One region of the Mesorhizobium sp. M7A.F.Ca.US.005.03.1.1 genome, then DNA from elsewhere that is predicted to be linked to it. Evidence: predicted binding sites of a transcription regulator. Region 1 holds the regulator's gene; each other region holds the start of a gene.
The links. Region 1 encodes PhoB, which activates phosphate uptake and scavenging genes when phosphate is short. Its sites were predicted from a motif close to TGTCATNNANCTGTCAT; they were not measured.
Positions count from the first base shown of each region.

Region 2: EN990_RS14900 (YdcH family protein) is a predicted target of PhoB. The motif match lies at 2,405-2,421, and genes of this name have one in related genera.
Region 3: EN990_RS23600 (esterase-like activity of phytase family protein) is a predicted target of PhoB. The motif match lies at 4,181-4,197, and genes of this name have one in related genera.
Region 4: EN990_RS31925 (LTA synthase family protein) is a predicted target of PhoB. The motif match lies at 2,709-2,725, and genes of this name have one in related genera.

Region 1 covers NZ_RZRO01000049.1:307-7,470, forward strand. The annotation lists partial or broken gene pstA (phosphate ABC transporter permease PstA) at 1-421, shown strand, start outside; gene pstB (phosphate ABC transporter ATP-binding protein PstB) at 439-1,257, shown strand; gene phoU (phosphate signaling complex protein PhoU) at 1,284-1,991, shown strand; gene phoB (phosphate regulon transcriptional regulator PhoB) at 2,008-2,697, shown strand; gene EN990_RS20090 (ROK family protein) at 2,714-3,961, opposite strand; gene xylF (D-xylose ABC transporter substrate-binding protein) at 4,231-5,271, shown strand; gene EN990_RS20100 (sugar ABC transporter permease) at 5,414-6,766, shown strand; gene EN990_RS20105 (ATP-binding cassette domain-containing protein) at 6,778-7,164, shown strand, end outside.
Region 2 covers NZ_RZRO01000030.1:8,028-15,191, forward strand. The annotation lists gene EN990_RS14885 (substrate-binding domain-containing protein) at 1-653, opposite strand, end outside; gene EN990_RS14890 (TIM barrel protein) at 695-1,684, opposite strand; gene EN990_RS14895 (DUF465 domain-containing protein) at 2,049-2,252, opposite strand; gene EN990_RS14900 (YdcH family protein) at 2,492-2,671, shown strand; gene ispG (flavodoxin-dependent (E)-4-hydroxy-3-methylbut-2-enyl-diphosphate synthase) at 3,006-4,259, shown strand; gene EN990_RS14910 (lytic transglycosylase domain-containing protein) at 4,265-5,119, shown strand; gene EN990_RS14915 (Stf0 family sulfotransferase) at 5,207-6,022, shown strand; gene EN990_RS14920 (class I SAM-dependent methyltransferase) at 6,069-6,809, shown strand; gene EN990_RS14925 (response regulator) at 6,836-7,164, opposite strand, start outside.
Region 3 covers NZ_RZRO01000065.1:16,562-23,725, reverse strand. The annotation lists gene EN990_RS23610 (trimethylamine methyltransferase family protein) at 90-1,643, opposite strand; gene EN990_RS23605 (FAD-dependent oxidoreductase) at 1,656-4,067, opposite strand; gene EN990_RS23600 (esterase-like activity of phytase family protein) at 4,313-5,791, shown strand; gene EN990_RS23595 (MATE family efflux transporter) at 5,967-7,164, shown strand, end outside.
Region 4 covers NZ_RZRO01000128.1:4,408-11,571, forward strand. The annotation lists gene EN990_RS31920 (pilus assembly protein) at 1-691, shown strand, start outside; gene EN990_RS31925 (LTA synthase family protein) at 739-2,670, opposite strand; gene fabD (ACP S-malonyltransferase) at 2,948-3,889, shown strand; gene fabG (3-oxoacyl-[acyl-carrier-protein] reductase) at 3,950-4,687, shown strand; gene EN990_RS31940 (acyl carrier protein) at 4,899-5,135, shown strand; gene fabF (beta-ketoacyl-ACP synthase II) at 5,170-6,432, shown strand; gene EN990_RS36400 (hypothetical protein) at 6,420-6,692, opposite strand; gene mltG (endolytic transglycosylase MltG) at 6,691-7,164, shown strand, end outside.

The sequences.
Region 1 (7,164 bases):
GACGCTGATGACGCTGCCGACGATCATCATCGCGACGCGCGCCGCGCTTGCTGCGGTGCCGCCGTCGATCCGCTCGGCAGCTCTCGGTCTTGGCGCCTCCAAGATGCAGATGGTGTTCCAGCACATCCTGCCGCTTGCCGCGCCCGGCATCCTCACCGGCACCATCATCGGTCTTGCGCGCGCGCTCGGCGAAACCGCGCCGCTGCTGTTGATCGGCATGGTCGCCTTCGTCGCCGATCCACCGACGACGCCTTTCGATCCGGCCACCGCGCTGCCGGTGCAGATCTATATGTGGGCGAACGAGGCCGAACGCGCCTTCGTCGAGCGTATGTCCGGCGCCATCATCATCCTGCTCGTCTTCCTCATGGCCATGAACATCACCGCGATCGTGCTTCGGCGTCGGTTCGAGCGGCGCTGGTAGAAAAAAGGCATTTTGGTATGAACATCATGACCGAACAGTCCCTTGAAAACGCAGTGGGCGACAAGATGAAGTCGAACGAAGTGATAAAAATGCGCGGCGACAAGGTCGGCGTGTTCTACGGCGAGAAGCAGGCGCTGTTCGACGTCGATCTCGACGTCCGCCTGAACCAGGTGACGGCGCTGATCGGCCCCTCCGGCTGCGGCAAGTCCACCTTCCTGCGCTGCCTCAACCGCATGAACGACACCATCGATTCAGCACGGGTAACCGGCAAGATCACGCTCGACGAAGAGGACATCTACGACAAGAACATCGATGTCGTCGAACTCAGGGCGCGCGTCGGCATGGTGTTCCAGAAACCCAATCCGTTCCCAAAGTCGATCTACGAGAACGTCGCCTATGGTCCGCGCATCCACGGATTGGCCAAGCGCAAGGCCGACATGGATCAGATCGTCGAGTCCAGCCTGAAGAAGGCGGCGATCTGGAACGAGGTCAAGGACCGTTTGCAGGAACCTGGCACGGGTCTTTCCGGTGGCCAGCAGCAGCGCCTGTGCATTGCACGCGCCATCGCCGTGTCACCCGAGGTGATCCTGATGGACGAACCGTGTTCGGCGCTCGACCCGATCGCCACCGCTCGCGTCGAGGAACTTATCGACGAACTGCGTCAGAACTATACGATCGTCATCGTCACCCATTCGATGCAGCAGGCAGCGCGCGTGTCGCAGCGCACCGCGATGTTTCATCTTGGCTATCTGGTCGAGGAGGGCGCCACCGACAAGATGTTCACCACCCCCGACGACAAACGCACCCAGGACTACATCACCGGCCGGTTCGGCTGATCTCTGGCATATGAGGGACGAAGATCATGGGTGAACATACCGTCGCATCTTTCGATGAGGATCTGGAGCAGATCAGCCAGCTGATCCGCGACATGGGCGATCTCGCCCGCTCGATGGTCGGTGGCTCGACCAGGGCTTTGCTCAATTCGGACAATGCGCTGGCGCAGCGGGTGGTTTCCGACGACGCCATCATGGATGCACGCCAGCGCGAGCTGGACGATCGTGCTATCACGCTGATCGCCAAGCGCCAGCCAATGGCCAACGATCTGCGTGCGGTAGTCGGTTCGATCCGCATGGCCGGCGACCTCGAGCGCATCGGTGACCTTGCCAAGAACATCGCCAAGCGCGTCGGCACTGTCGGGCTGAGCGTCACGCCGCACGACCTTTCGCATTCGATCGACGCGATGGCGCAGCTGGTGCTGATCCAGGTGCAGGGGGTCGTCGACGAGTATGCCGCCGCTGACGCGGCAGCGCTTGCCACGCTCAGAAACAATGATGAACGCATCGACGTCAAATACACATCGGTGTTCCGCGAACTGCTGACCTACATGATGGAAGATCCGCGCAACATCACGGCGTGCACGCACCTGTTGTTTTGCGCCAAGAACCTCGAGCGGATCGGCGACCACGTGACCAACATCGCCGAAAATGCCTATTATGTTTTGACCGGCACGCAGTTGCCAGCCAATCGTCCGAAGCAGGACGAGACGGCAATGTCCGCGCCAGCGGCATGACAGGGGTGACCAGCCGATGATCGCGCCACGCATCATGGTGGTGGAGGATGAGGAGCCGCTAGGCGTGCTGCTCCGCTACAATCTCGAATCCGAAGGTTACCAGGTCGAGGTGGTGACGCGCGGCGACGAGGCCGAAATCCGGCTGCAGGAGAACGTTCCAGACCTTCTGGTGCTCGACTGGATGGTGCCTGCGGTTTCCGGTATCGAACTCTGCCGCCGGCTAAGGATGCGTCCCGAGACCGAGCGGCTGCCGATCATCATGCTGACCGCGCGAGGCGAGGAAAGCGACCGCGTGCGCGGCCTCTCGACCGGTGCCGACGACTATCTGGTCAAGCCTTTCTCGACGCCGGAGTTCATGGCCAGGGTCAAGGCGCTGCTGCGCCGGGCCAAGCCGGAAGTGCTGTCCAGCGTGCTCAAGGTCGGCGATATCGTGCTCGATCGCGAATCGCACCGTGTCTATCGCAAGAAGAGCGAAATCCGGCTCGGGCCGACGGAATTCCGCCTGCTTGAATTCATGATGCGCCATCCAGGCCGCGTGTTCTCGCGCAGCCAACTGCTCGACAATGTCTGGGGCGAGACGATCTACATCGACGAACGCACGGTCGATGTGCATGTCGGCCGGCTGCGCAAGGCGGTCAACAACGGCCGTATGCCCGATGTCATCCGCACCATCCGTGGGGCGGGTTACGCCATTCGCGAGGACTGAACTCCCTCGTTTGAACTCACGCCACGTTCTTGCCGCCGAGACCGGATCTCGCCTGCACGCCCGGCGCAAAAATCTCCTGATCGACGAAGATCAGCGCCCGCATGGCGCAGCCTTCGCGGATCAGCGGCAGTTCGTTCGGCTCGGTGTCGAAGGAAATCGACTTGGAATGCTGGCCGCCGGCGGTCTGGGCAATCGCTTGCCGCAATGCCGGCTCGATCAGGTCGAAGGCGGCGGCGCTGACGCCGACCATGGCGACGGGGGCCGGATCGATCAGCGCGAACAGGCTGCCGAGGCCGTAGCCGAGCGCTTCGCCAGCCTTGCGGTAGGCTTCCCGCTCCGGTCCGTCCCTCTCGCGGGCGGCGGCAGCCAGGGCGCGCATGTCGGCGTCGCTGACATCGGCGACGGGTTCTGCATCCTCGCCCATCTGCCGCGCGTTGCGCCAGATGGCATAATTGCCGGCATAGGCTTCGACGCAGCCGCGCCGTCCGCAGCGACACAGCGCCCCGTTCGGCCGATGAATCATGTGGCCGAATTCGCCGCCCGAGGAATGGGTGCCGGTGAACAATTCGCCCTTCAGCACCAGCCCCATGCCGATGCCGTGCGACAAAAGGATAGCGATGAAATCGTCGCGGTAACGATCGGGATCGCGCCAGCGCAGCGCCACCGCCATCATGTTGCAGTCGTTCTCCATAATGGCGGGGACGCCGAACTCCTCTTCGAATATGTCGGCGAAGGCGATGTCGGTGTGCGGCGTGATCGGCGACCACAGCATGGCGCGGGCACGGGTGTCGGTGATGCCCTGGACGGCCAGCGCGATACGAGCGATGCTGCGCACGTCCAGGTCGGGATCTTCCAGGCGGCGCCGCACGATTGCCGTGCACTCACCGATCAGCGAGTCGCGCGACATCGTCAGCGTGTCGAGCCGACGCTGTTCCTCGGATATTACCTGGCCGGCATAGTCGATGACGGCGACCGAGAGGAAGTTCAGCGACAGCACCACGGTCATTACCGCGGCCGCTTCCGGATTGAGGCTGAGGCCGACCTGCGGACGGCCGCGTTTGAGCGAGCCGGCCTCGCTCGGCTTGCTTTCGGTCAGGATGCCTTCGACGATCAGGTCGGATGAGATCGCCGAGATCGTCGAATGGCTGAGGCTTGTGGTTGCGGCGATCTCGGTGCGCGACGGCTGTCCGGCGCGGCGCACCGCGGCGATCACCATCGCGCGGTTGCGGCGGCGCAAATCGTCGTGGCGGATTCCGACCGACATGCTCTTTCATATCCTCCCGGTCGCCGCGGTTCTTCCTGCCCTGGAACGCTGTCGGTGACGCGGTCAAATACTGGCAGAAGCCGCGCGCCGTGTCATTTATTTATTCCGAGGCCCGAAAAAAATTCGAGACGACATCAAAATCCATCAGAATCGATGTTGACAGCGTTCGGGCGTTGGCCCAGTATTTTTTCGAGGCTCGAAAAAATAGGGCCTCTGTGCCGGCCCTCGGGCCAGTTTGGTCGCGCCATACGCGGCGCAGGGAGGATAATATGAAAAGATTCACAGCCGCCATCCTGGCGGGTGCCGCCATGTCGCTGACGCTCGCGTCTGTCGCGCAGGCGAAGGACAAGGTCGTCGGCGTTTCGTGGTCCAATTTCCAGGAGGAACGCTGGAAGACCGACGAGGCCGCCATGAAGACGGCGATCGAGGCCGCCGGCGACAAGTACATCTCCGCCGATGCGCAGTCCAATCCCGGCAAGCAGCTTACCGACGTCGAAAGCCTGATCTCGCAGGGCGCCAATTCCCTGATCATCCTGGCGCAGGATGCTTCGGCCATCGGCCCGGCCGTGCAGAAGGCGCTGGACGAAGGCATTCCGGTCGTCGGCTATGACCGGTTGATCGAGAACAAGGACGTTTTCTATCTGACCTTCGACAACAAGGAAGTCGGCCGCATGCAGGCCCGCGAAGTGTTCAAGGTCAAGCCGGAAGGCAACTACGTCTTCATCAAGGGCTCCGGTGCCGATCCCAATGCCGACTTCCTGTTCTCGGGCTCGATGGAAGTGCTCAAGGAAGCCATTGACAGCGGCAAGATCAAGAATGTCGGCGAAGCCTACACGGATGGCTGGCTGCCCGCCAACGCCCAGAAGAACATGGAACAGTTCCTGACCGCCAACGACAACAAGGTCGACGCGGTGGTCGCGGCCAATGACGGCACTGCCGGTGGCGTCGTCGCGGCGCTGACGGCTCAAGGCTTGGCCGGCACCGTGCCGGTCTCGGGGCAGGACGGCGACCACGCCGCGCTGAACCGCATCGCCCTGGGCACGCAAACCGTGTCGGTGTGGAAGGACGCGCGCGAGCTCGGCAAGAATGCCGCCGAGATCGCCTCGCAACTGGCCGACGGCAAGAAGACGAGCGACATCGCCGGCGCCAAGGACTTCACGACGCCGGGCGGCAACACCGTCAAGTCGCTGTTCCTGACTCCGGTTGCCATCACCAAGGACAATCTCAACGTCGTCATCGACGCTGGCTGGATCAAGAAGGACGAAGTCTGCGCGGGTGTCGCTGCCGGCACCGTCGCGGCCTGTAACTGATCCGGACCACTTCGAAATATCTGAACGCCGCGGCCCAAAAGCCGCGGCGTTTTCTCAAAGAATTGTGTTTCCGCATCATGCGGATAGCTTCTAGGCTGGGCTCCGGCATGCGCGTCAGACGGCCAGCCGGTGGGAGGAAATCATGACCGACACGACGTCCAACCCGCAGGCCGATACGGCGCGCGCGTCGGAACTCGGCGCCGTCGCCCGGTTCCTGAAGGCGACCGAGATCGACACCCGGATGCTCGGCATGATCGGCGCGCTGCTGGTCATCTGGATTGGGCTGCATGTCATTTCCAGCCTGCGCCTCGGCGTCAACCCGCTCGATTTCGACAGCCGCACCTTTCTCACGCCGCGCAATCTGTGGAACCTGTCGGTGCAGACATCCGCGGTCGCCATCATGGCCTGCGGCATGGTGCTGGTCATCGTCATGCGCAACATCGACCTGTCGGTCGGTTCCGCCGAGGGCCTGATCGGCATGGTGATGGGATTTGCCCAGGTGCATTTCCTGGTGCGTTTTGTCGGGCTCGAACTCGGCAATCCGTGGATCTGGGTCCTGGCGCTGGTCATCGGCCTGGCGCTCGGCCTGTTGATCGGCGCCTTTCAAGGCTTCGTCATCGCCTATCTCGAAGTGCCCGCCTTTATCGTGACGCTGGGCGGCCTGCTGGTCTGGCGCGGTGCTGCCTGGTGGGTCACATCAGGCCAGACCGTGGCGCCGCTTAACGCCACCTTTCAGCTGATGGGCGGCGGGCCGGCGGGATCGATCGGCGCAACCTGGAGCTGGGTTGTCGGGATCGTCGCCTGCCTCGCCGTGGTGTTTGGGCTGTTCAACGGGCGGGTGCAGCGCAAGCGTTTCCGTTTTCCGCTACGTCCGATCTGGGCCGAGGCGCTGCTCGGTGTCGTCACCTGCGGCGCCATCATGGGTGCGGTCTGGCTCGCCAACTCCTACCCCTGGCCGATCGGCATCGTGAACAGATATGCGGCCGCCAACAACATCACCGTTCCCGAAGGCGGCCTGTTCATCGCCCACGGTATCGCCATACCGGTGCTGATGGCGGTCGCCGTCGGGCTGGTCATGACCTTCATCACCAACCGCACCCGTTTCGGCCGCTATGTCTTCGCCATCGGCGGCAATCCCGAGGCGGCCAATCTCGCCGGCATCAACACGCGCTGGATCACCATGAAGGTGTTCATGATCATGGGCGTGCTGGCCACGATTGCCGCGGCGATCTCCTCGGCCCGGCAGAATTCGGCCACCAACGTGCTTGGAACGCTCGACGAGCTGCTCGTCATTGCAGCCGCCGTGATCGGTGGCACATCGCTAGCCGGCGGGTCGGGAACGATCATCGGCGCCATGCTCGGCGCCCTGCTGATGCAGTCGCTGCAGTCCGGCATGGTGCTGCTTGGTGTCGACTCGCCGCTGCAGAGCATCGTCGTCGGCGCCGTACTGGTGATCGCCGTGTGGCTCGACACCGTCTATCGCAAGCGCGTCTAGGAGGGCATGCCATGACTGACAAGACTGCTCCTGCAGCCACCGCGCTGATCGACATGAGGAACATCTCGATCGCGTTTGGCGGCATCCGCGCCGTCGACGACGCCTCGATCGATCTTTTCCCCGGCGAGGTCGTGGCGCTGCTCGGCCATAATGGCGCCGGCAAGTCGACATTGATCAAGATCCTGTCCGGCGCCTACAAGCGCGATTCGGGCCAGATCTTCGTCAACGGCGAGGAGGCATCGATCTCCAACCCGCGCGACGCCAAGAAATACGGCATCGAGACGATCTACCAGACGCTGGCGTTGGCCGACAATGTCGACGCCGCCGCCAATCTGTTCCTCGGCCGCGAGTTGATGACCGCCTGGGGCACGCTCGACGACGTTGCCATGGAGGCCGAG
Region 2 (7,164 bases), on a different contig from region 1:
CCGGGAACGCTGGCGACGACCTCGAACTTGCCTGCCTCGGTGATGGTCGACTTGAAGCCGTCGGTGCGCTGCACGGCGGCATAGACGCCAGCCTGGCCTTCGACGATGGCGACCTTGCCGCCATCCGGACGGTTCTTGATGAACCATTTGGCGACGCGCACGCCATTGTCGCGCTGGACATTGCCGACATAATGTTCGGCCTGCGGGATGACGGCGTCATTGACGTTGACCACCGGCACGTTGGCGGCCTTGGCTTGCTCCATGATCGGCTGCAGATTGGCATCCGTTTGCGGCGAGACGAGCAGCACGTTGTAGCCCTGGGTCACCAGGCCTTCGGCAATGGTGAGCTGGCCGAGCTGGTCGCCCTCGCTTTGCGCTGCCTGATAGACGACGGGAACGCCGACCTTGGCGCCGAATGCCGTGTAGCCCTCGCCCAGCGAGCGCCAGTATTCATTGGTCAGCGTCTTGGAGACGGCGCCTGCCTTGGTGCCTTCGGGCAGCTTGGGGAACGCGCCGAATTTGGCCTCGACCTGCGACCAGTCGATGCGGTCCTTTTCCGTGTCGGAATTGAGCGGCGCGAGGTCGGCCGAAAAGGCAGAGCCGATCGACAGCGCCATCAGTGCGGCGGTAGCAGTGGCAAGCAGAAGTTTCATTGTATTCCTCCCTTGTTGAAAACGATAATGGTGCGGATGCCTCAGCTATCCGGCCCGAGCATGATTTCCTGGATGATGGCCTGCGACGTCACCGCATCCTGGCTGTCCATGGCGGCGGACAGGCGATTGTCCTGCTCCAGCCGGTCGACGACGCGCAGCATGCGCTTGACGGTGGCGATGTTGACTTCGCACTCGCGCACCGGATCGAGCCCGGTCATGTCGGGGAACGTGTCGAAATAGATGGCGCCGGCGTAACCGTCGCGGCGAATCTGCCTGAGCAGCTCGATGGTCTGCAGCGTGTGCACCGCGCCGACCATCAGGCCGTCGTCGCGCTTGGCGTAGCCGTCGTTCAGATGCACGCCGAGCAGCTTGCTGTGGCGCGCCACCAGGGCCGCGGCAAAGGCCGGCTGTTCGTCAGCATAGAGCACATGGGCGAAATCGAGGGTGACGCCCAGATTGGGCAGGCCGACATCGCGGATCGCCAGCAAGGTCGTCGCCGCATCCGGCATCAGGCTGTAGGAGCGTGGTTCGTTCGGTTTGTACTCAAGGCTGATCTGACAGTCGGGATCATGCGCGGCTACTTCACGAATCCCCTCGATTTCGTGTTGCCAAAGCGTCACATAGTCGGCCTGGAAGGCGTAGTCGAAGCCATCCTGGCCGAGCCACAGCGTCATCAGGCTGGCGCCGGCCTCACGCACGGCATCGATGCCGGCTTTGGTCAGGTCGATGGCCTCGCGGCGCACCGCCGGATCCGGATTGGTGAAGGCGCCGAGCTTGAAGGCGGGGTTGGAGTAGTAGCGCATGGCAAAGCCATTGATAGAAAGCCCGAGATCGCTCAGTTTGAGGGCGATTTCCGCAGGCTTTTCAGTGACATGGTCGGGAAAGTTGAGGTCGAGATCGGTAAGCCCGCCGACCTTGGCGGCGCGCGCCGCCATCTGCAGCAGCGACGGCTTGCCGGTAAGATCAGGCCATTCGGCCTGCGGCCGCGAGGCAAAGGAATTTAGGCGCGTGGCGAAACGAGTGGCTGTCATGGTCGATCCTTCAATCGTCATGACTTCACATAAATACAAATATTTGTAAAGTTATTGTTTTGAGGGGCGGGCGGTGATCTGTGTCGACGGCCGGGGCTGAGCCGCGCGAAGGCGCAGGTTTCCCAGCGGCGTCGCCGGACAATCCGTCAGAACGGTGGGATCACTGACCGAGAGCGTGCGACGAAGCCGTCGAGTTCGAGGTGCTCCATGTGCGAGATCGCCCGGCAGGACGCGCCGTCGCGGCTAGTGCACCGGCGAAAAAGAGCCCAACGATTGACCGGCCAAAGGCACCGTCACACGACCGCGCAGGGAGATGCAGATCGCCGCTGCCTGGCGCTCGATCAGCGTCAGCACTTCACATCGTTCAAGCAATGATGTCGGGAATGATCTTGTCTTCCAGCGCCATCAGCCGGTCCTTGAGGAACAGCTTCTTCTTCTTCATGCGCTGGATCTGCAGCGGATCGCAGGCCATGGCGATCATCGCGTTGATGGCTGCATCGAAATCGGCGTGTTCCTGCTTCAGGCGGGAAAATTCGAGGCGAATATCGGCCTGTTCCTGATCGGACATTCTCTACCGTCTGCACGTCTGCGGCGCCCAAAGCTGGGCCTGATTGGGCGGGGCCGGGTGTTTTGTCACCGGCGTGCAGCCCATATCACATTTCACAGTGTCGTGGAATGCTACCACGGATCATTCGACATCGCCCGCGGAAGGTGACACACTGTCACCGTGCCGTCACAGAAGCGAACCTGCGGTGGACGCGCCGTGACGGTTGCAATCGAGGAAAACCATGAAAGGGAGAACCAATCATGTCTCTTGCATCCCATCTTGATGAGTTGCAGCGGAAACACGGCGACATCGAACGTGAAATCGATGACGCGATGAATCATCCATCGGTCGACGACCTCGAAATCGTGAATCTTAAGCGACGCAAGCTGGCACTCAAGGACGAGATTGAAAAACTAAGAGGAAAACCGACCACGCATTGATGCCCTCCTGACATAGCCGCCCGGTATCCGCGGCCTCTTTTCCCGGCGGCTCCCCGCCGCCGGCGTGGAGGGGTTTGATTTCCCAGCACCGGTCTGTCAGCCGAAGCTGGACTTGCACCGGCTTAATATCCGCTTCGGCCGTCGCCCGTTTCGCCAGATCCTCGATTGTTTTTGGTCGTTGGCGGCGTGCCGATTCCGGCCAGTGGCGACCTGTCGCCATTGACAAGCCATCTTTGCTCCTCCACCTCATGCCCGGACCTCAGCGCATCGGCCCGGGGCGTCGTTGTGCGCCCATGCAGGACACAAGATGCTCCAGAGACAAAAGGCTGCCGGCATGACCGGATATTTTTCCTCTCCTTTCCCCCGCCGCACCTCGGTCGGCGTCGATGTGGGCGGCGTGGTCGTCGGCGGCGGCGCGCCCGTTGTCGTCCAATCGATGACCAACACCGACACGGCCGATATCGACCAGACCGTCGCGCAGGTCGCAGCACTGCACCGGGCCGGCTCCGAGATCGTGCGCATCACCGTCGATCGCGACGAGAGTGCCGCCGCCGTACCGCGCATTCATGAGCGGCTTCAGCGGCTTGGCATCAACGTGCCGCTGGTCGGCGACTTCCACTATATCGGCCACAAGCTCTTGGCCGATCACCCGGCCTGCGCCGAGGCGCTGGCCAAATATCGGATCAACCCCGGCAATGTCGGCTTCAAGGACAAGAAGGACCGGCAGTTCGCCGACATCGTCGAGATGGCGATCAGGCATGACAAGCCGGTGCGCATCGGTGTCAACTGGGGCTCGCTCGACCAGGAGCTTTTGACCCGGCTGATGGACGACAACCAGGACAAGGGTTTTCCGCTGACGGCGCAAGAGGTGATGCGCGAGGCGATCGTGCAGTCGGCCATTCTCTCGGCCGAGATGGCGGAAGAGATCGGCCTTGGCCGCGAGAAAATCATCCTGTCGGCCAAGGTCAGCGGCGTGCAGGACCTGATTGCCGTCTATGCCGAGCTCGCCACCCGCTCCAACCATGCGCTGCATCTCGGCCTGACCGAAGCCGGCATGGGCTCGAAAGGCATCGTCGCTTCGTCGGCCGCCATGGGCATCCTGCTGCAGCAAGGCATCGGCGACACCATCCGCATCTCGCTGACGCCGGAGCCGAATGGCGACCGCACGCGCGAGGTGCAGGTTTCGCAGGAATTGCTGCAGACGATGGGGTTCAGGCAGTTCGTGCCGATCGTCGCCGCGTGTCCCGGCTGCGGCCGCACGACCTCGACCGTGTTCCAGGAGCTCGCTCAGAACATCCAGGCAGATCTCAGGAAGAACATGCCGGTGTGGCGCGACAAATATCCCGGCGTCGAGAACCTCAAGGTCGCGGTGATGGGTTGCATCGTCAACGGCCCGGGCGAGTCCAAGCATGCCGATATCGGCATTTCGCTGCCCGGCACCGGCGAGACGCCGACGGCGCCTGTCTTCGTCGACGGCAAGAAGGCGGCGACGCTGCGCGGACCGTCGATCGCGGCGGATTTCGAGAAAATGGTCGCCGACTATATCGAACAGCGGTTCGGTCGCGGCGGCAAGGCCGCGGCAGAGTAGGTCAAATGCGGCGTTTCCTGTGGGCGACGCTGGTCCTGCTGTGTGGGCTAGTCTGGTCGACACTGGCTCAGGCCGATCCGCCGCAATCCGCCAAGCAACGGCTTATCGACAAGGTCTGCAACCTGATCCAGGCGCATGCCGACCAGAATGGTTTGCCCAGGGATTTCTTCGCCCGGCTGATCTGGAAGGAGAGCCGTTTCGATCCCAACGCCGTCAGTCCCGTCGGCGCCGAAGGCATTGCCCAGTTCATGCCGGGAACCGCCAAGATGCGCGGGCTTGCCAATTCCTTCGACATCAATCAGGCGATCCCGGCTTCGGCGAAATATCTCGCCGAAATGAAAACCGGCTACGGCAATCTCGGCCTGGCGGCCGCCGCCTACAATGCCGGCGAGAGCCGGGTGTCGCGCTGGCTCAGTTCCGGCGGTTTCCTGCCGATGGAAACCGAAAGCTATGTCTTCGACATCATGGGCGAACCAGCCGACAAGTTCACCGACCGAGCCTATGCCGGAAGGGTCGAACCGCTCGACGCTAAGGCGGATTTTGCCGTCGCTTGCCGAAAACTGCCGGTGATCATGTCGCGGACCGTGGCGATGGCCTCGATCAACGTAAAGCCGTGGGGCATCCAGGTGGCCGGCAATTTCCGCCGCAGTGCCGCGATCAACCAGTGGCTCAGGGTAAGGAGCCGGTTCCCGGCCCTGCTCAATGGGCACGATCCAGTGGTCAGCCGGGTGCGCACGCCGATCGGCCGGCGGGGTATCTATGCGGTCAGGATCGGTGTCGACCACCGCGCCGATGCAAACGTCATCTGCCAGAAATTGCAAAGCATCGGTGGGGCATGCGTGGTGGTGCGCAACCGGTAATTTGACCCCTGCCGGCAGGGTATTTTGTCTGAGAGAGGCATTTAAAAAGCGACAGCCGTGGCGTCGCATCCAGCAAGGATTTCAGCTATGGCGGCGGCCATGTTACCAGGAGCGACAGCCCCTGCCTTTGACAAGCCGCGTGGGCACAACATGTTCGATGGATACATTATCTGCGGTACGCCGAGGACGGGGAGCACTTTGCTGTGCAAGCTTCTGGCGTCCACGAAGACGGCCGGTGATCCGCACTCATTCTATCGGCGCCAGGACGTGGTGGAGTGGGCCGAAGAGTGGAAGTTGCCCGATCGCGCCGCGATGAGCGAGCTCGAATTCGATGCCGCGTATCTCGATGCCGCGATCGCCGCCGGCAAGGGTGGGACCGGCCTCTTCGGCCTCCGCTTGATGCGCGAAAATCTGGATGAGCTTTCGGCGATCCTCGACCGGATTTTCCCAAAACTGCCATCCGACAGAGCACGGTTCGAAAGAGCATTCGGCAATGTTCTCTACATACACCTCTCGCGGGAAGACAAGCTTGCGCAGGCTGTCTCCCTGATCAAGGCAGAGCAGACCGGTCTTTGGCATATCGCTCCCGACGGCACCGAGATCGAAAGGGTCGCACCGCCGAAAGAGCCCCAATATGATTTCGAGCGGATCAGGCGTGAGGTCGAGGTACTCGAGACCTATGATGCGGCATGGAACATCTGGTTCGCTGAGCAAGGCATAACCCCGCTTCGGGTTGGCTACGAGCGCCTTTCGAGCAATCCGGCGGCGACATTGCTAGGCATCTGCGAAGTCTTGGGCGTTCAAGCGCCGAATGCCGATGACGTGAGGCCCGGCGTTGCAAAGCTCTCCGACGACACGAGCCTCGACTGGATGCGCCGCTATCGCCTCGACGCAGCCGCCTGATGCATTGATGGGCTGCAGCTGGAAATTTGGAGTATGGGCAGCGACTATGACCGACCCTATCTACAGCGATCCCGACTTCGTCCAGTTCTATGATATCGAGAATCAAAGCGGCCGTGCCGATTTTGATTACTGTATCGGTCTTGCCGTAAATCGCGGCTCGGTCCTCGATCTCGGCTGTGGCACTGGCCAACTGGCTGCCGAACTTGCCGAGGGGCATAATGTCACTGGCGTTGATCCGGCATCGGCGATGCTCGACGTGGCGCGGCGCAGGGCCGGCGGCGACAGGGTCGACTGGGTCGAGGCCGACGCGCGAACTGTTCGGCTCGGGCGGCGTTTCGACCTGGTCCTGCTCACCGGGCATGCGTTCCAGGTTTTCCTGACAGGCGAGGATCAGATGGCGGTGCTGGGCACCATCGCCGAGCATCTCGCTCCCGGCGGGCTCTTCATTTTCGACACACGAAATCCCGCCGAGGAGGAATGGCTGGAATGGACACCGCAGCGCTCCGAACGGGCAGTTACGCATCCCGGCCTCGGCACGGTCAAAGCCTGGTATGATGCCGAACACGATGCCGCTACCGGCATCGTCACCTACTCGACCTTCTATGACATTCCGGGCGGTAGACCTGTTCTGGGCGCCGAATCCAAGATCGCGTTCCCCAAGAAGGAAGATCTTGCGGGGATGCTGGACGAGACTGGCCTGTTGGTCGAGCAGTGGCTGGGTGACTGGCAGGGCACACCTTATGGTGTGACCTCGCCGGAAATCATCCCGATCGGCCGGTTGCGCTGATCCGGCCTGACCAATAGGGCCGGCTTTTACGCCGTCTTGGCCACCACGGTCTCGCTGAGCCAGGTGCCGATCTTGGTGCCCAGTCGGTCGGGCGAAACGGGCTTCGGCAGATAGTCGTCCATGCCCGATTCGATGCACTTGTCGCGATCGCCCTTCAGCGCATGCGCGGTGACGCCGATGATCGGAATGTGGGTGCCCGTCGAGGTCTCCATGGCCCGGATCGCGCGGGTCGCTTCGTAGCCATTCATCTCCGGCATCGAGACGTCCATCAGGATCAGCTTGGGGCGCAGCGCCCGGTACATCTCGACCGCCGTGCGGCCGTTGCCGGCGATGCGGTAGCTCAAGCCCAAGCCAT
Region 3 (7,164 bases), on a different contig from region 1:
CGCAGTGCACCGGCCGCAGCCTTGAATGCGCGGGAGGCGCTATAGGTTCCGGATCACGCCACAACCAGGGCGATCAGCGGGAGCCAGCCTCAAGACACCGGCGCCGCTCCGCCCTCTGCCGTGCGCCGCGCGATGAACTCGTCCAGCACGCCTGATGTGGCGACGGCCGAGGTCGGCGGCGCGAAATCGGCAAGCACCCGCCTCCAGACACCGGTGGCGCGCTCGCTCGCCGTCTTCGAGCCGCTTTGCGTCCAGTTGCCGAAATTCGACCAGTCCGCCACCAGCGGCTCGTAGAAAGCGGTGCGGTAGCGGGCCACGGTGTGGCTGGCCGAGAAGAAATGCCCGCCCGGCTGCACCTCGGCGATAGCTTCGAAACCAATCGTGTCGGTGTCGCCGGGCGTCGCAGCACAAAGTTCAGCCACCGTCTGCAGCGCCTCGATGTCGGTGATCAGTTTCTCGAAGGAGACACTGAGGCCGCCCTCCAGCCAGCCGGCAGCATGGATGCACATCGTCGCCCCGGCCAGCACCGAGCCCCACAGCGCGAACTGCGTCTCGTGCGCGGCCTGCGCGTCGGAGATGTTGGCCGCACTGCCGCCGCCGGACCGCCAAGGCAGCCCGGTGAAGCGCGCCAGTTGGCCGGCGCCCAGCGTCGCCTTGACGTGCTCGGGCGTGCCGAAGGCGGGCGCGCCGGATTTCATGTCGACATTGGAGGAGAACGAGCCGTAGACGACCGGCGCACCCGGCCTCACGATCTGCGCCAGCGTCAGCCCGGCCAGCGCTTCGGCATGCTGCAGCGTCAGCGCGCCGGCGACCGTTATCGGCGCCATGGCGCCCGCCAGGCAGAACGGCGTGATGACGGAGACCTGCCCCGCGCGAGCGAAATCGATGATGCCTTGCGCCATCGGAATGTCGAGCTGACGCGGCGAGTTGGTGTTGATGACGGTGTAGCAATGCGCGCTTGCCAGAAACTCCTCTTCCGACAAGCCGCGCGCCAGCCGCAGCATCTCGAACCCGTCCTCGACTTGCGGCGTTCCGCGCGCGAAGACGAACGGGAGCTTGTCCGACAGCGTCAACTGCGCGCGGTTGACGGCATAGTGCCGAAAGCGGTTGTCGACATCCTGAGGTTCGATGCAGGGCCCCAGCATATGCAGCACATCGAAATGCTGCACCAGCCGCATCAGATCCTCGAAATCCGCCAGTGTTCCCGGCCGCCGGCCGCGCTCGAGATCGGTGACGTTCGGCGCCCCGCACCCGGCCAGGAAGGTCATCGAGCCGAGCTCCAGCGTCAGATCGCGGGCGCGCGAACCGGCGTAAGCGTGGATCGACTTCGGCGCCGAGGCGAGTGCCGCCGTCACCATGTCACGGCCGATGCGCACCATGTCGGTGTCTGGATCGACCAGGGCGCCGGCATTGGCAAAATGCTCACGCGCTTGCGGCAGCAGCACCTTGATGCCGAGCTCTTCCAGCACCCGCAGCGCCGTGTCGTGGATCGAAGCCACCTGGTCGTCCGAAAAGATCGGCTGCGGCAGGAACGGGTTCTTCAGCGAATGGTAATTGGGACGGCGGCTGCTTTCGCTACCGGCCTCGCCCGTGCGTCCACGCCGGCGCTCGCGCCTGCCGTCCCGTGCCGCGTCATCGACCATCGGAAATCCTCCTCATTGCCGCATTGCCTTGCCCAGGGGATCGTAGGGCGAGGCCGCGACGACACGCGCCGGCCGTTCCTCACCTACGACATGCACGGAGAGCGCGGTGCCCTCGCCCGCGAAATCGCGGTCGACCAGAGCCAGCGCCAGGCTCTTGCCGACCGTATAGCCATAGCCGCCCGAGGTGACGAAGCCGACGCGTCGGCCCTGATGCCAGACAGGCTCAAAACCGCTGGCATCGGCGTCGAGCGCATCGATTTCCAGCGTCACCAGGCATTGGCCGCTGCCGGCCTCCCGCTGTTTCAACGCTGCTTCGCGGCCGATGAAGTCGCTCTTGCCGAAAGCGATGAAGCGGTCGAGACCGGTCTGGCCCGGCGTATAGCCTTGCGTGAATTCACGCGACCAGATGCCAAAGCTCTTCTCCAGCCGCAGCGCATTGAGCGCATAGTAGCCGATTTCAGCAAGGCCCAGATCCTCGCCCGCAGCCAGCAGCGTGTCGCGCAACGTGGCGTGCATGGTCACGGGGCAACTGATTTCGAAGCCGAGTTCGCCCGCGATCGACAGCCGCGCCACACGTGCCTGCACCATACCGATGTCGAATGCGCCACAGGCCATGAACGGCAATGCTGCGCCGGAAACATCCTGATGCGTCGTGCGCTCCAGAATCTCCCGCGCATTCGGCCCCGTGAGCAGGAAGCCGCTCATCGTGTCGGAGAGGTCGGCGATGGTGACGCCCTCCGCCGCATGGCTCTCGAACCAGCGCATATGGAATTCCCGGAGATAGTAGGAGCCCATCAGCCAATAAGAGCCGCCGCCCCAGTTGAAGACGGTGAGGTCGCCCTTCAGCCGTCCGTCATGGCCGAGCATCGGCGCCAGGCCGGCCCGCCCCGCCTTCGGCAATCGGCAGGCGAGCAGCCGGTCGAGCCACGCCTCCGCACCCAGCCCCGACACCGCATAGCGCGCATAGGCCGAGATATCGACGAGGCCGGCGGCGCGCCGCACCTGCAGCGCCTCCTCGCCGACGATGTCGAAGGCGTTGGAGCGCCGCAGCGTCGTGCTCTCGGCAAATCCCATCGGCGCGAAATAGGCCGGGATTTCCAGCCCCCAGGAAGCCGTCCATTCGCATCCCGCCGCGCTCATGCCGTCATAGGCGCCGGGGCGTTTCAGCGGCCGGCCGGCGGGCAGCCGTTCATTGGGAAAGGTCATGACGAACCGGCGCGAATAGAACTGGCGCGTCGTCTGCCTGAGATATTCGCGGTTGGCGGCGAAGGCACCGTAGCGAGCGATATCCATGCCGAAGATGTCGGCCTGCGGTTCGCCGAAAATCATCCATTCGGCCAGCGACTTGCCGACGCCGCCGCCCTGGCTGAAACCGGCCATGACGCCGCAGGCGACCCAGTAGTTCTTCAGGCCGCGCACCGGCCCGACAATCGGATTGCCGTCCGGCGTGAAGGTGAAGGCGCCGTTGACCCATTTGCGGATACCGGCCGTCGCCAGGCAAGGGAAGCGCTCATGCGCCTTGGCGAGTTCCGGGCTGATGCGGTCGATGTCTTCCGGGATCAGCTCTATGCCGTAATCCCACGGCGCTCCGTCCATGTTCCAGTGCTTTGGGTTCTGCTCATAGACGCCAAGCAGCACACCCTTGCGCTCCTGCCGCAGGTATGAAAAGCCGTCGAGATCGACGGCGATGCCGATTTCCCTGTCAAGTGCTGCGATCTCCGGAATGTCATCGGTGATGAAATAGTGGTGCTCCATCGGCGTCACCGGCAGGTCGACGCCGGCCATGCGGCCGAGCTGCTTCGCCCACAGCCCGCCGGCATTGACGACATGCTCGGCGATGATGGTGCCCTGCTCGGTGATGACGTCCCAGCGCCCGTCGGCACGTGCTTTCAGCTCGACGACCCGGTTGCGCAAGATGATGTCGGCGCCGCGCTTCTTCGCAGCACCCGCATAGGCATGCGTGGTACCGTACGGGTCGAGATGGCCTTCGTTGGAATCATGCAGGCCGCCAAGAACACCGTTGACGTCGACGATCGGGCAGATCGCCTTGATCTCGTCGGGCGTGACCAGGCGCGCGGTCTCGATGCCGACCGACTGGAACACGGCCCAGGCTGATTTCAGCCACTCCCAGCGCGCGGGATCGCTGGCGATGTTGACGCCGCCCGTCATGTGCAGGCCGATATCCCAGCCGGATTCGGCCTCGATCTCCCGGTAGAGATTGATGGTGTAGTCCTGCAGCGCCGCCACATTGGGATCGGCGTTGAGCGCATGGAAGCCTGCCGCCGCGTGCCAGGTCGAACCGGCCGTCAGTTCTGCGCGCTCGATCAGCGCCACATCGCTCCAGCCGAACCGCGTCAGGTGATAGAGCACCGAGGCTCCGACCACGCCACCTCCGATGACGACTGCGCGGTAGTGCGACTTCAAGGCTTCCCCTCCACGGTTGGTCCGAAGACTGGAGTATATATCCACTGGACATAAGTGTCCAGTGCCGGCGCGCGCGCATCGTTTTTCGTCGACCGCCGGCATGCACTGCGCGCTGTCACGCAAGCATCATGTTCGCGCCGTAGACCGCGTTTCGGGGAGGCTTGCGCAACATCATCGATGTCGTACCTCTTTCAGTTTTTCGTCCCCCGGCCGCTCCGGCACATCCGTCACAAAGAGGATTATCCATGAAGCACCTGTATCGACCCGCGTCGCTTGGCGTCGCGCTGGCCTTGTTCACCGCCTTGGCGCCGGCGCTCGCCGACAGCACCGCGACCGTCGGCGGCCTCGTCAACAAGGGGCTGGTCGGCGTCGGCCGCATCCCGGCCGCTCAGCGCGACAAGTTCGGCGAGACCTTCGGCTCGGGTTCCGGCATGGCGATCGACGCATCAGGCTGGACGCATGACACCGCCGGCTACAGGGGTTCGCTCTGGCTGTTGCCGGACCGTGGCTACAATGTCGTCGGCACCACCGACTACCGGCCGCGCCTCAACACGATCGCCATCGAATTTGCTCCGGTCGCACCGGGCGCTGCACCTGCTGCCGGCCAGGAGCAGACGGGCGTCAAGGCAACGCTCGCCGACACCATGCTTCTCACCGACGACAAGGGGGCTGATGCCACAGGCCTCGACCCACTCAACGGCGTGCGCGCGGCAAGCGGCGACATGCCGATCCTGCCGCAAGCCGACAATGGCAAGCTGGCGCTCGACAACGAGGCGATCGTGCGGCTGCCCGATGGTTCGATGTTCATCTCCGACGAATACGGCCCGAACATCTATCGGTTTTCCGCCGACGGGCATCTGCTGTCGGCAACCCAGCCACCGGCCGCCTTCGTGCCGATGCGCCACGGCACGCCGAACTTCGCCTCGGACAATCCGGGACCCGGTGCCGCCGAGCCCGATCCGAAGGACCCCGAGACCGGCCGCCAGAACAACCAGGGCCTGGAGGGAATGGCGATGACGCCGGACGGCAAGTTCCTGATCGCGGTGCTGCAATCGGCGCCCCGGCAGGATGGCGGCGATTCGCCCGCGACGCGCCAGAACACGCGTGCGCTGGTCTATGACGCGTCCGACCTCGCCCACCTCAAACTGGCGCATGAGTATGTCGTGCCGTTGCCGGTGTTCAAGGATGCCAAGGGCAAGACCAAGATCGCCGCGCAGAGCGAGATCGTGGCGCTCTCCGACAAGACCTTCCTGATGCTGGCGCGCGACAGCGGTAACGGCCAGGGGCTGAAGGGCGACACCTCGCTGGTGCGCCAGATCTTCGTCGTCGACGTCTCGGCCGCGACCGACATCGCCGGCGGCGCCTTCGATGCCGCCGACAAGCCGCTGGCGCCCAAGGGCGTGCTCGACCCGTCGGTGATGCCGGCCAAGCTGACGCCGTTCATCGACATCAACGACAAGGGCGAACTCGGCCGCTTCGGCCTGCACAATGGCGCGCCGAACGACAAGAACAACCTGTCGGAGAAGTGGGAGGCGATGTCGGTGGTCAGCGTTCTCGATCCGAAGCTGCCCGACGACTACTTCCTGTTCGTCGCCAACGACAACGACTTCCTCGCCCAGGACGGTTTTCAGGTCGGCGCACCCTACAAGGCGGAAGACGGCGCCGATGTCGACACCATGTTCCTGGTCTATCAGGTCACGCTGCCGGGTCTCGCCGGGAAGTAACGGCCACTGCACGGGCGGGCGCGCTTGGCGCGTCCGCTGGGCTCGCGGCAGGCATGAACGGGGCAGCGGCCTTTCAGCCGCGCGTTCGCAAGGGTGCATCTCGGTCCCGCCTGCGATATCATCGTGGACTGGATCCAAATCACCATCCGCCGAGTTGCCCGCCATGGACGAAAAAATGCCCGCGCGCCGGCGCACCGGCGACCTGACCAGCGGCCCGATCCCGCGCACGCTTCTGCTGTTCGCCCTGCCGGTGCTCGGCTCCAACGTGCTGCAGTCGCTCAACGGCTCGATCAACGCCGTCTGGGTCGGCCGTTTTCTCGGCGAATCGGCGCTGACCGCCACCTCTAACGCCAACCTCGTCCTGTTCCTGATCCTCGGCACTGTGTTCGGCATCGGCATGGCGGCCACCATTCTGGTGGCCCAGTCGGTCGGTGCCCGCGACCTGCCCGAGGCGCGCCGCATTGTCGGCACCAGCGCGACATTCTTCTTCCTCGTCTCGGTTGTCTTCGCGGTCTGCGGCTGGATCTGGGTTGACGCCATTCTCAACACGCTCGGCACACCGGCCGACGCCTTGCCGCTGGCGCGCTCCTATCTGCGCATCATCTTCGTCGCCGTGCCGATGATGAACCTTCTGTCCTTCGTCATGACCGTGCTGCGCGGTGCCGGCGATTCACGCACGCCCTTCTTCTTCATGGCGCTGGCCGTCGTCCTCGACATCGTGCTCAACCCATTGCTCATCGCCGGCATCGGACCGTTTCCCGAACTCGGCATCGCGGGCTCCGCCACGTCCACGCTGATCGGCCAGACGGTAAGCGTGATCGCCATCCTGATCGTTCTCTATGTGCGCAAGCATCCGCTGCGGCTGGCCGGCGCCAATCTCGCTCTGTTGCGGCCCGATCCCACCTTGCTGCGCATCGTCGTCTTCAAGGGCGTGCCAATGGGCCTGCAGATGATCGTCATTTCGGCGGCGGCACTGACGGTGATGGGCATAGTCAATTCCTACGGCTCACAGGTCGCCGCCGCCTACGGCATCGCCGCCCAGCTGTGGACCTACATCCAGATGCCGGCGCTCGCCATCGGCGCCGCGGTGTCCTCGATGGCGGCACAGAATGTCGGCGCCGGGCGCTGGGACCGGATCGGCCGCATCGCCGCCTCAGGCGTCGGCTTCAACCTCGTCCTGACCGGCGCACTGGTTGCCGTGCTGTCGGTTTTCGACCGTTCGGTGCTGAGCCTGTTCCTGAGCCGCGACAGCGCGGCGATCGACATCGCCGTCCACATCAACAATGTCGCCTCGTGGTCGTTCATCCTGTTCGGCATCACCATCGTGCTGTTTGCCACCGTACGAGCCACGGGTGCCGTGATGCCGCCGCTGA
Region 4 (7,164 bases), on a different contig from region 1:
TCTCAGCAACCTGCTCGGCAATCTCATTGAACTTCTGTCGCCCGATGACAGGGATGCCAGGGAAAAGATCGCCAAATATGTTGCGCCCGCCAAGGAACTCATCACCGAGATCGGCTCTCCCATCACTGTCGGCCCGAACCGTGCGTGTCCGACCCCGGTGGTCCCCCTGACCGACGATTTCGACAAGCTGCGCAAGGCGGCCAGTCAGATGACCGAGTGGAATGGCTCGGGTACCAATGTCTCCGAGGGCCTGTCGTGGGGTATGCGCGTGCTGTCGCCTGCCGCGCCCTACACCGACGGAGCGCCGTGGAAGACGCCTGGGATCAGTAAGATAGTGCTGTTGCTCACCGACGGCGAGAACGTCGTCTATGGCGCCAGCGAACAAGAATCGACAAAGTCGGATTACACATCCTATGGCTATCTGGCTGGCGGCCGCTTCGGATCGGACAACCAGACGACCGCTGCGCGCAATGTCGACGGCTGGACCAAAAACGTTTGCACGCAATTGAAGAACGAGGGCGTGCAGATCTACACCATGGTGCTGCAATCCGACACCGCAGCCAACCGTGCGCTTTACAGCGCCTGCGCCTCGGATCCGAGCAACTATTATGCCGTCAACGATCCGACCAAACTGCCGAACGTGTTCCTTCAGATCGCCAACAATTTCACGAAGCTGCAATTGACCAACTGAACACGCGAACCGAGACGGACCAGCAGGCTCCGAGGGAATCGCTGGCCTCAACTCGTATGCGCGGCGACAATCTTGTCGACCGTTTCGGGGAAGAAGTCGGGCGCCGCGTGGCGTTTGCCGAACATCATATCGTACTGCAGCAGGCGGAAATCGCGGATCGCCGGATCGATCTCCTTCTGCCGCGCCCAATCGGGCGTGGCCTCGCCAGCCGGCGTCAGCAGCAAATTGCGGTCGACGACACGGTAGTGTTCGCTCATCTCGCCCAGGAAGCCGGTGTAGTAGGGATGGCTGATGCCGGCCGTCTTCAGGATATGATAGGGCAGGAAGGCCGGGCTGACGGCGCCCATGTGCTCAGCCGGCCCGGTGCGGTTCGACCAGATGACCAGCGGCGTCTCATGATGCTCGAGGGCAGCCTCGGGCGACGCTTCCTTGCGCGGCGCGACATTGTCCTTCAGGAAGCCGGTTTCGACATAAACCGGCCCGAGCGGCGGCAGATGGTCGCCGAAGAAGGCGATTACGGTTGGGCGGGAGCGTGTCTTTGCCCATTCGACGAGGCGTTCGAGACCGCGATCGGCATCGGCTGAGCCTTCGGCGTAGCTGAGCAGCGATTCGCGCGCCCACTGACTGATCGGCGCCTGCACCCTGTGCGTGGGACTGTAATAGCGGTTCGGTTCGTAGGGACCGTGGTTTTGCAGGCTGACCGCAAAGAAGAACACCGGCTCTTCGCTGGCGTCGGCCTCGCTGATGATCTCGTCGGTCATCGCGGCATCCGATGCCAGTGGCCCGCGCTTTTGCATTGGCGGCAGCGTCTCTTCCGACTTGAAATCGTTGAAGCCGAAATCGGCGTAGACCGCGCCACGGTTCCAGAACCAGTTGGTGCCCGGATGGATGGCGCGCGCCCGATAACCCTGGCTCTTGAGGAAGGTTGCCAGCGACGGCGTCGGCGTGCGCACATATTGCTGGTAGGGGATGCTGCCGGCCGGCAGGAACGCGTTGGAGAAGCCGGTCAGCGCCTCGAACTCGATATTGGCGGTCATGCCGCCGAACTCCGGCGAGAACATCGAGCCGGAGCGCAGCGCCCGCACATTGGGGATCGGATCGGGCGTGATGGTGACGCCGGGCAGCTTGGTCGGGTCCCAGAAGGACTCGCTCATGACGATGATGATGTCAGGCTTCTCGGCCGGCACCGAGGCGGTCACATCGGGCCTGGCGATCGCCGCGATCGCCTTGTCGGAATAGCCCGGCGGCGCAGAGACATGCGCCATCGGCACATTGAGCGCAAAGGCCAGCGCAAAACCGTTGGAGGCATAGTTTTCCTTCTGGTCCCACATGATCGGGATGATCTGCAACCGGTCCCTGGTCCAGGAGAAGGTGGCATAGTCCATGATCGAAACGAAGAAGGCGAGCAGCGGCACTGCCAGCGTCAGCCGCGCAAGGCGTCCCTTGCGGCTGAGTGCGGGAACCTTGCGGCGCCACATCCGCCAGCCATAGACGAGCAGCGACAGGCCGGCGACGATGCCGACGACCATGGCGAGCGCGGTCATCGGCCGGTCGCGCACCAAAAGCGGCAACAGCGCAAAGATCTGGCGGGCATAGAGGAAATCGGTCGGATAGAGCGGATCGCCGAGATAATGCGACTTCTGGTGGCCGACGAAGGCAAGCGATAGCGTCAGCGGCGCGACGATCATCAGGCTCTGATGGCTGCGGCCCAGCACCGCATCGAGGCCGATCAGGATCAGCGCGAACACGACGATGGTGGTCCAGCCCGGCTTGAGCGGCTGCAGGAAGAAGGAGACCGTGCCGGCAAAGTCGCCGCGCACGATCAGTTCGATGGCAAACACCAGGACGGCGGCGATCGCCAGGCTGATCAGCCCATAGCGCACGACCGGCCATCTCCTGCCCGGCAGATAGCCGGTGGAGGGGTCGTCTTCCAGGAACTGTGGCGCGGCCTTGCCGGCGCGTTTGTAACTCTTTGCCACTTTAACTTCCCCACCCAGCGACAAGCACGTCACTCGATTGTCATGGAATTGTCACGCAAAGCTAGCGCCTGTGGCCAAAATAAGAAGAGCCAGCAAACGAATCGTGAGCGGTTTTCATCAGGAGTGATCGCCAAAAAGCCTTTCGGAACAGGCACTCGGCGGATGAAGCTGCCGTCGAGCAGGGTCGAACCGGGCTTGACTTGGCGGCCTGCCTTGCGTCACAGGCAAGAAAAACTCGTCTATCAGGCAAGCAAAACCAGCCCTTGGGAGCCCGCGCATGGCCGTTGCATTCACCTTTCCTGGACAAGGCAGCCAGGCAGTCGGCATGGGCAAGGATCTCGCCGAGGCCTTTCCCGAGGCGCGCAGAATTTTCCAGGAAGTCGACGACGCGCTCGGCGAAAACCTGTCGAAGCTGATCTGGGAAGGGCCGGAAGAGACGTTGATGCTGACCGCCAACGCGCAGCCGGCGCTGATGGCGGTGTCGCTGGCCGCGATCCGGGCGCTGGAATCGCGCGGCTTCTCGCTGAAAGGCAAGGTCGCCTATGTCGCCGGTCATTCGCTGGGCGAATATTCGGCGCTCGCGGCCGCTGGCTTCGTTTCGGTTGCCGATGCCGCCAGGCTGCTGCGCATCCGCGGCAATGCCATGCAGGCGGCGGTGCCGGCCGGCGAGGGCGCCATGGCGGCGATCATCGGATTGGAACAGGCCGATGTCGAAGCCGCTTGCGCGGAAGCCGCCAAAGGCTCCGTCTGCCAGATCGCCAACGACAATGGCGGCGGCCAACTGGTCATTTCCGGCGCCAGGGCCGCGGTCGAACTGGCGGCGAAACTGTGCACTGAGAAAGGCGCCAAGCGCGCACTGATGCTGCAGGTGTCCGCGCCCTTCCATTCGGCGCTGATGGCGCCGGCCGCGAACGTCATGCGCGACGCACTCGCCGGTGTGACAAAGAATGCGCCGGTCGTTCCCGTCCTCTCCAATGTCACGGTCAGCCCGACCAGCGATCCGGACGAGATCGCCCGCCGCCTGGTCGAGCAGATAACCGGCCGCGTACGTTGGCGCGAGACCGTGGAGTGGTTCGGCGCAAATGGCGTCACCACGCTTTACGAGATTGGCGCCGGCAAGGTGCTTTCGGGATTGGCGCGGCGCATCAACCGCGACATCGCCACTGCGTCGGTCGGCTCGGCGGCTGAGGTCGAGGCAACGCTAGCAGCGCTTGCATAAAGCCCCATTTGATCCCATTCCCTGCAAAAGGGGTGTTCTCTTCTCAATCAGGAGACAAAAATGTTCGAATTGACTGGCCGCAAGGCGCTCGTCACCGGCGCATCGGGAGGCATCGGCGAGGCGATCGCCCGGATGCTGCATGCGCAAGGCGCGATCGTCGGCCTGCATGGCACCCGCGTCGAGAAACTGGAGGCGCTGGCTAGCGAGCTTGGCGACCGGGTCAAGCTGTTCCCGGCCAATTTGTCCAACCGTGACGAGGTCAAGGCGCTCGGCCAGAAAGCCGAGGCCGATCTCGAAGGCGTCGACATCCTGGTCAACAACGCCGGCATCACCAAGGACGGGCTGTTCGTGCGCATGTCGGATGCCGATTGGGACAGCGTGATCGAGGTCAATCTGACCGCCGTTTTCCGGCTCACCCGCGAACTCACCCATCCGATGATGCGCCGCCGCCATGGCCGCATCATCAACATCACCTCGGTGGTCGGCGTGACCGGCAATCCCGGCCAGACCAATTACTGCGCCTCCAAGGCCGGCATGATCGGCTTCTCCAAGTCGCTGGCGCAGGAGATCGCCACCCGCAACATCACAGTTAACTGTGTTGCACCAGGCTTCATCGAATCGGCAATGACCGACAAGCTCAACGACAAGCAGAAAGAGGCGATCATGGCGGCGATCCCGACGCGGCGCATGGGCACCAGCGTCGAAGTCGCGTCCGCCGTCGCTTATCTCGCCTCCAACGAAGCCGCCTACGTCACCGGCCAGACCATCCACGTAAATGGCGGCATGGCTATGATTTGAACGAGGTTCTGCAGCAACGCCGGCGGGTTGTGTAAAGAGACCATTTCGGCTTGGACCTCAGCTATTTTTCGTGTAATGCGGCCCGCAACCCGGCGGTTCGGGCAAAAATCGGTCCGTAGTCGTTGCGTTTCCGGCAGGACCATCTTTCAGCTTGATTAGCGGCATTCTGCCCGCTAACGAAGACAGACAAACAAAAGACGAGGATGCCCAAATGAGTGACACCGCAGAGCGCGTCAAGAAGATCGTCATCGAGCACCTTGGCGTCGATGCCGACAAAGTGACGGAGCAGGCGAGCTTCATCGATGATCTGGGCGCCGACAGCCTCGACACGGTCGAACTCGTCATGGCGTTCGAAGAAGAATTCGGCGTCGAGATCCCCGACGACGCGGCCGAGACCATCCTGACCGTCGGCGATGCCGTGAAGTACATCGACAAGGCTTCGGCCTGACGCTTTCTGCAGTCATCACCGGGGAGGACCTGCGATGAGGCGTGTCGTCGTCACGGGCCTTGGCTTGCTGTCGCCGTTCGGCATGGGCTTCGAGCACAGCTGGAAGGAGCTTCTGACCGGCCGCAGCGCTGCCAAGCGCATCACCGAGTTCGAGGTGGAGGACCTTGCTTGCAAGATCGCCCATGTCATTCCGCGTGGTGACGGCAGCAATGCCACCTTCAATCCCGAGGCCGTGCTCGAGCCGAAGGAATTGCGCAAGATCGGCGACTTCATCCTGTACGGGATTGCCGCCGCCGACGAGGCGCTGAAGGATTCCGGTTGGGAACCCAAGACGCATGAAGAGCAATGCGCCACCGGCGTCCTGATCGGCTCCGGCATCGGCGGCATCGAGGGCATCGCCGAGAACGCGATGATCCTCAAGGAACGCGGCCCGCGCCGCATCAGCCCCTTCTTCATCCCGGGCCAGATCATCAATCTCGTCTCCGGGCAGGTTTCGATCCGGCACGGGCTGAAAGGCCCGAACCATGCCGTCGTCACGGCCTGTTCGACCGGCGCGCACGCCATTGGCGATGCTGCCCGGCTGATCATGTGGGGCGATGCCGACGTGATGGTCGCCGGTGGCGCCGAAGCGCCGGTGACGCGGCTGTCGATCGCCGGGTTCGCCGCATGCCGGGCACTGTCGACGGAACGCAATGATTCGCCGCAAACGGCGTCGCGCCCCTATGATCGCGACCGCGACGGCTTCGTCATGGGCGAGGGCGCCGGCGTTGTCGTGCTCGAGGAGCTCGAACATGCCAAAGCGCGCGGCGCCAAGATCTATGCCGAGGTGACGGGTTATGGTCTCACCGGCGACGCGCATCACATCACGGCGCCCGCCGAGGATGGCGATGGTGCCTTCCGTTGCATGACGGCGGCACTCAACCGGGCCAAGCTTACGCCTGCCGACGTCGACTACATCAACGCGCACGGCACCTCGACCATGGCCGACACGATCGAGCTCGGCGCTGTCGAGCGGCTTGTCGGCAATGCCGCATCGAAGATCTCGATGTCGTCGACCAAGTCGTCGATCGGCCATCTGCTTGGGGCGGCCGGTGCCGCCGAAGCGATCTTCTCGATCCTTGCCATCAGGGACAATGTCGCGCCGCCGACCATCAACCTCGACAACCCCGAACGCGAAACCGCGATCGACCTGGTGCCGAACAAGCCGCGCGCCCGCCAGATCGACGTGGCGCTGTCCAATTCGTTCGGCTTTGGCGGGACCAATGCGTCGCTGGTCTTCCAGCGCTACAATGGCTGATCGTCCGGCTGCCGGGCGACGCTTTGGCGTGCCGTCAATTTTGCCATATTCGCCTCTACTCTGCCGCTGGGGATTCGTTGGGCGATCAAACGGTAGGGCGAAATGAACACAAATCCGGCAGGCAACGGAGAATTCGGGCAACGGCCGGCAACATCCGGACCGATCGTGCCGAAAACGGCCAGCGAGGCGTTGCGGCCAGAGGCCGGCACGCCGCCGCCGAAGCGCTCGCGTGCGTCACGCAGCCAGGTCGTCGTGTTCATGAACTTCGTCATCTCCTCGGTGATGCTGGTGGTTCTGGCGGCCGGCGTCGCGGTCTATTTCGGCAAGCAGGAATTCACCGAGCCCGGACCCTCCGCTAATGGCGATACCTTCCTGGTCAAGCCGAACACCGGCGTCCAGGATATCGCCGACCAGCTCGAACGCCGCGGACTGATCAGTGATGCCCGGGTATTCCGCCTTGGCGTGCGCGCCTTCGGCAATGATTCGGCGCTGAAAGCCGGCGAGTACGAGATCAAGCCCAGGGCTTCCATGCGCGATATCATGGAGCTTCTGAAGAGCGGCAAGTCGGTGATGTATTCGCTGACCATCCCTGAAGGACTGACTGTCGACCAGGCATTGCAGCGCATCGCCGAGGAGACTGCCTTGAGCGGCGACATGCCGGCAACCACGCCGCCGGAGGGCAGCCTCGCCACCGACACGCTGCGCTTCACGCGCGGCGCGACACGCCAGCAG